DNA from 2 places in the Cytobacillus sp. FSL M8-0252 genome. Region 2 is predicted to be linked to the other one. Evidence: riboswitches for the same ligand, from Rfam matches in the RefSeq annotation. Region 2 holds a riboswitch; the other holds the start of a gene.
The links. A riboswitch is a leader RNA that binds a small molecule or an ion and turns the genes downstream of it on or off. The one in region 2 is predicted to bind FMN.
Positions count from the first base shown of each region.

Region 1: another riboswitch for FMN. It lies ahead of MKX83_RS15410 (ECF transporter S component); the one in region 2 lies ahead of ribE (riboflavin synthase).

Region 1 is NZ_JBBOWZ010000001.1:3,068,733-3,072,161, forward strand. Features, by position in the region: gene MKX83_RS15400 (helix-turn-helix domain-containing protein) at 1-241, opposite strand, end outside; gene MKX83_RS15405 (ferredoxin) at 554-802, shown strand; gene MKX83_RS15410 (ECF transporter S component) at 1,105-1,689, opposite strand; FMN riboswitch at 1,848-2,013, opposite strand; gene serA (phosphoglycerate dehydrogenase) at 2,276-3,429, shown strand, end outside.
Region 2 is NZ_JBBOWZ010000001.1:2,836,434-2,839,862, forward strand. Features, by position in the region: gene ribH (6,7-dimethyl-8-ribityllumazine synthase) at 1-367, opposite strand, end outside; partial or broken gene ribB (3,4-dihydroxy-2-butanone-4-phosphate synthase) at 414-1,004, opposite strand; gene ribE (riboflavin synthase) at 1,015-1,656, opposite strand; FMN riboswitch at 1,917-2,059, opposite strand; gene MKX83_RS14235 (YxiG family protein) at 2,992-3,429, opposite strand, start outside.

The sequences.
Region 1 (3,429 bases), 230 kb from region 2:
AAGACCCCTCACCAAGACAAGTGACATATTTCTCCTCTAAAAGATGATCTAATATTTGATTAAATTCCTCTCTTGCCAAATGGGGTAACACATGAAAGTATTGCTTCAAGTGAAATAAATGAGCATCTTGTATTGTTTGAGATGACTTTTTGCCATTAAGCAAATGTAAAATGGCATAAGCAGTTCTCTGATTCTCAATTGATTTTAGACAAAATAAGACCAATTTCTGAATAACGCTCACATTTCTCTCCCCTTTATTCATTGACTAATTAGTTTTTAGAATAGCATTTCCGTGGTGAATTCGCAGACTTTTTCGACATTATTTTATTTTTTTTTGTTGAATTTTATTGTATCATGAAACCGTTATATACGTGATAATATCAGTCAATTTTTCATCATGAACAAGATGAAAAGTCCCACCATAGACTATTCTAGATGGTAGATTTTTATTGAAATGTTTACAAGACAGATTTACAATAGAACATGTGGTAAGTGTTTCGGCAGATATTTTCGTGCTTTAACATGAAAAAGATTTTAAATAGGAGGTTATTCCATGGCGAAGTATACAATTGTTGACAAAGAAACATGTATTGCTTGTGGCGCATGTGGTGCGGCAGCTCCAGACATTTATGATTACGATGATGAGGGCATCGCATTTGTAACACTAGATGATAATGAAGGAATTGTTGAAATTCCCGATGTTCTTATAGAAGATATGATGGATGCATTTGAAGGCTGTCCAACTGACTCAATAAAAGTCGCAGACGATGCCTTTGATGGTGATCCGTTAAAATACGAATAGAACAAAAAGAAATCTAATGGTAAAAAAAGAAAACGAGTAAATCCTATTTTAGGGATTTGCTCGTTTTTTCTATGAGCTACAGGGAATCACATACTCGTATACTCATTCGAATAAAAATCGTTCCCTTCATCAATTATCCAGTTGGAATTAAAATAGTAGTTATCGAGGATTGCATATGAGTTCATTGGTGCTTTTACGAATGATGTAATATGATGGATAAGAGTGACAATTCTACTTAAGCGGCATAAAATTATATATTAAAAGGCATCTAACTTTTCAAAGTTAGATGCCTCCTTTATAAATTAAGCAATCGTATTTAGCGATCTTTGTTTATTAATCCAATTACTCATCTTAGCAAATACAAGCATAAATACCGATGCCATTAAAATTCCTTTAATAAAGTTAAAAGGTAGAATAAACATGACTGCAGTTGAACGCATTTCTGGTCCTGACATAGCGGGCATATTTAAAAACATTGTATAGGCAGGTAAAAAGACGAAATAATTAAGCAAACTCATGGATACAGCCATTACACTTGTGCCAATGATTAATCCTATTGTCATACCTTTTTTGGATTTCATCTTTGTATAAACATAATAGGTTGGCAAAATAAATAATAAACCTGCTACAAAGTTAGCAATATGACCAACAGGTACACCAGTAGCACTTCCCGTCATAAAATAATCCAACACATTTTTAAACAATTCGACCAGTATTCCCGCAATCGGACCAAATATTAACGCAGCCACTAAAGCAGGGATATCACTAAAGTCAATCATCAAAAAGTTCGGAAACGGTGGTAATGGAAAGTTTAACAACATAAGAATATACGCGATACTACTCAACATACCGATTGCAACAAAAGCTTTGACATTTAACTTCTTCAATTTTCCTCTCTCCTTTTAGGCTATCTCTCCTATAGAAGAAAGGTTCAGCAAATAAGCGTCTTTGCATAACAAAACCCTCAAGTAAACTTGAGGGAGAATTGAACAAAGACATTCTTAATAAACGTTCTTGTAGTGTATACTTTGAACGTTAGCAGAACCTCCATCTTCTCCCATCCAGACTTTACTGTCGGCTTTGGATTCTCACCAAATCCTGCCCAATACAAACGCTTCGTGCTAATTGCACTCCACTTTTAGGCTCGCGGGCTTAAAGTATAAATACTTATCACCGCCGGTCGGGAATTTCACCCTGCCCCGAAGATAGACCATATTTATTTGACAACTTCATTATACTGAAAAATAATTCATTTGTGAAGCCTAAAATAGTAAATATCTCGAATTAAAAACATTCCTTTCATTATGCACATTTGTCTTCAGGAGATAAAATTTTCTTTCCACGAAGATCGTTTTATTTTACTACATTAAAGCGTTTCCATTTTAAACACAAACAATAAATCCAATTGACAGAATAATATTCGTCTTGTAAAATAATCAGATAATTAAGTAACCAACTTAGGAGGGTTCATACATGTATCAAATATTAGTGGCTGATGCCATTAGTGAAGAAGGCTTATACCCTTTACTTAACGACACAAATGCTGAAATTATTCAAAAGAAAACCGACGATCCCGAGGTTGATTTATCAACTATTGAGGCTTTGTTAGTACGGAGTGCCACGAAAGTAACGGATGAATTAATGGCGGAGATGCCAAAGTTAAAAATTATTGCAAGAGCAGGTGTGGGTGTCGATAATATTGATGTTCCAGCAGCAACTAAAAGAGGCATTATCGTCATAAATGCACCAGACGGAAACACAATTTCTACGGCAGAGCATACTTTTGCTATGATGGCCTCCCTTATGAGAAATATTCCTCAAGCACATAGCTCAGTTAAGAATTTGGAATGGAAAAGAAATCAGTATGTAGGTACTGAACTATTCGGTAAAAGTCTTGGTATTGTTGGTATGGGAAGAATCGGGAGTGAAATCGCCAAGCGAGCAAAAGTATTTGGTATGAGTGTGTTAGTATTCGATCCCTTTTTAACGAAAGAACGTGCAGCAAAACTCGGTGTAGAATCTAGTACATTAGATGAAATACTGCAAAGATCTGATATTATTACGGTTCATACTCCACTTACACCTGAAACAAGAGGGATTATCAATGAAGAGGCATTGAAAAAAACAAAAAAAGGCGTTCGCTTACTTAACTGTGCCCGTGGTGGTATCATTGATGAGCAAGATTTAGCTAAATATGTGGCTAATGGACATGTTGGAGGAGTTGCATTAGACGTATTTGAAACTGAACCACCTGGTGAACACCCACTTTTGAAATATGAAAATGTCATTGTAACGCCACATTTAGGTGCGTCAACAAAAGAAGCACAATTAAATGTAGCAACACAAGTCGCTCAAGAAGTTCGGACTTACTTTGAAGGAAATCCAGTATCTAATTCAATTAACTTACCAGCTATCTCCAAAGACATTTATGAAAAAATACAACCTTTTTACCAAATCTCTAAACAAATCGGAAATATTTTAACTCAATGTGTTAAAGAAGGGGTACATGAACTCTCTATTACTTACTCTGGTTCAGTGACAGATTTAGAAACTGCATACTTAACAAAAGCAATGCTGTCCGGTTTCTTCAAAGGTAGAATTGACGTTAACGTGAATGAGGTTAATGC
Region 2 (3,429 bases):
CAATAGAATCAGTTGTTAACACACCAAAAATTACTGGAATGCCAGTTTGTAATGAAGTCGCTGCCACTCCTTTGGCTACCTCTGCATTCACATAATCAAAATGTGGTGTTGCCCCTCTAATGACTGTTCCAAGGGCAACAACCGCATCGTATTTGCCACTTTCCGCAAGTTTTTTCGCCGCTAAGGGAATTTCAAATGCACCTGGTACCCACGCTACCGTAATATCCTCTTCAGCCACATCGTGACGCTTGAAGCTATCTAATGCACCATCTAATAATTTTTTTGTAATAAACTCATTGAACCGTGATACAACAACGGCTACTTTCATTCCCGTTCCAATTAAATGTCCTTCTAGTATTGTATTCATTCTACTTCACTCCTAAATTAGATTAGTTTAATAATAATTGTGATTGCTTATAAGATATTAATTGTTCAATCGTAATCATCTTCAAATCATATTTTTCTGCTACTTTCTCTAACTCTGCTACTCTAGCCATTTCACCATTTTCTTTCATAATCTCGCATATAATCCCAACCGGACTTGCCTCAGCCAATTTCGCTAAATCTACCGCCGCTTCCGTATGGCCTGAACGCTCAAGGACGCCACCATCCTTCGCTATAAGGGGGAAAATATGACCTGGACGATTAAAATCTGATGCTTGTGTTTTGTCGTCTAACATTTTTTCTACGGTTAAAAACCGTTCAAATGCGCTTATACCAGTCGTTGTCTCTTTATAATCAATACTTACTGTAAAAGCAGTTTGATGGCTGTCTGTATTATTAGTTACCATCGGATGCAAGTCTAATTTTTTGGCGATTGACTGCTCAATCGGCACGCAAATAAGCCCTCTTCCCACTGTCGCCATAAAATTGATTGTTTCAGCTGAAGCATACTCGGCAACAGCGATAAAATCGCCCTCATTCTCACGATTCTCATCATCACAAACGATAATCACTTTTCCCATTTTCAAGTCAGCAATCGCTTCTTCAATTGAGTGACTCATATATTCCCTCCTAACTTAAGAATCCATTATTTTCTAATAACTGTTCGAAATTTCTTTCACGTTTCGATGTGTCTGAAAAGGCAAATACATATTTAGCAAATAAATCATATTCGATATTGACAGTATCATTTGGCTTTTTTTCACTAATCACCGTTTCTTCAGCTGTATGAGGAATTAACGCAATCGTAAAATAACCATCCCCTACCTCCATCACTGTTAATGAAGTGCCATCAATAGCAACAGATCCTTTAGGTAGAATTAAATGCTGATACTGCTCGGATAGTGAAATTGAAAGATAAATCGCATTTTCTTGTCTTTGTTTTTTTAGAATTTTTCTCGTTTCATCCACATGACCACTTACATAATGGCCGCCAAATCTTCCACCTGCTAACATCGCCCTTTCTAAATTCACATTGCTTCCTACTTTTAAAGAGGAAAGCGATGTCGCATGAAAAGTTTCTGGCATCACATCTGCTGTAAAACTTCTTTGTTGGAATTCGGTCACTGTTAAACAAACACCGTTTACAGCGATGCTATCACCGATATGGATATCATCCATAATCTTTGTAGCATTGAACACTAATTGGATAGTAGATCCACGATGAATCGTTCTTTGTACAGTACCGATTTCTTCGATAATACCTGTAAACAGAATGATCAACCTCTCTGCATAAGATTTATTCGTTTAAGTAAAAGTTGGAATTTTCCGCTCGGGGCAAATACGCGGTATCGGGAGAGTTTGTTGAAAATTACAAAAAGAGTTGGACTCACACTTATCGTTATCCCATATCATCACCACCCTTTTTAAAATACTCATGAATAAATAAACCCGTATACGAATACGTATACGGGAAAAGTAATCATGGCCAAATAAACGTCAAAATCAACTGTTTTTGAACGTTTTTACACACACGCATCCTTCTCCCATCCAGACTATACTGTCGGCTTTGGAATTGCACCAAATCCACCGTTCTCATTCCTGAGCCCGGGTCACGGACTAAGAGGTCACCCTCATCACCGCCGGTTGGGAATTTCACCCTGCCCCGAAGGATATTCTATTAAATTGTTGATACTATAAAGAACAAACAGTATCTATTACTTTTAAATAAATAAAGATTCTCCTGCTCTTATTAAAGTATCTAAATATAGGATAAATGTAAATAAGTAATTAATCAATAGAAAGAATGTTAAATAGGAGATTATACATAAAGAAAACTAAAATAAACCATCTCCCTAACATACGAGACAGAAAAAGGATATTAGTTAAATATCTAATATTATATTTCAAAACCCTACCTTAATTTTTTTCTTTACTCCTTATAGATGTCTATTCAACTATGATTAATATAATATACAGTTAAATACATTATTCCATTAAATTACACATAATAGAAAGTACCCTTTTGTAAATAACTATTCATCAAGACATAAAGATAACAAACAATCACAAAATCCAACTATAAAAGGAGGTCCATCTAAATAGAAAATTAATTATTATTTTCATCTTTCCTTTAATTCTTAGTGTCTTGGGTGATTTATTCTTATAAGCAACCAGTTGTAACAAAAGGAAAGAGCTTTGAATGGAACTTAGATAGCGGAATATAGACCTTATCATTTTCCTAACCCTAAAAGGGATGTGGAAAGGAGAGGCCATTTGGTTAGGAGGGATTAAACCTGAAAGGAAGCGGTCACTTTATTCGATAAGCTAAGTGATTTTCCTCAGGGAGATGTTATTGAATTTGTCAGTATCGAAGGCGCCCCGTTGGATGCGAATTACTCTTTACAAATTAAATGGACATACGAAAATAAGGAATTTGATGAGGAAATAAATCTAGAAAGAAAGAAACGCTTTTTCATCTTACCGTTTTAACAATATTAACATTATGCATAAAGCTAATAGCGCTATTAATATTGCTGACAGTATTTTTATCTGAAAATAGCTCCAATTCTTTCTATTGTAAATTCATCACACTCCATAAAGTTTGCTTCATTCACAATATTTCAGTGTTCTACTATCTGCAAGAAGGTTTACAAACCGTTTATCATTGATTTGCACACTATTGGCTTCAATAAAAAAAGAGTCCTTATTATTTACTTGAAAATAAAAATTAGTTTTAGCATGTAATTTCTCGATTTCTTTCAAATCTGATTCTAAGCTTTCAATTTTTATATGACCAAAACCATTCTTGTGATAACTAATTTCGGTTAATAAATTCGCATCAGTAAAATTACGGTCATTTAAGCGTATTGTTCCTACATTAGCCTCTTGATAAACAAAGAACGACATCACTTCCTTTATGAAGATGTAAGTTCTCTTAATCTGTTGTTTATGACAACTAAGTAATTTTAATGTTATGGTTTCATTTATATAATCAATCTGTAAATCATCTAAATCCCAGTATTCTGCTTTTTCGGCAAACAAAGT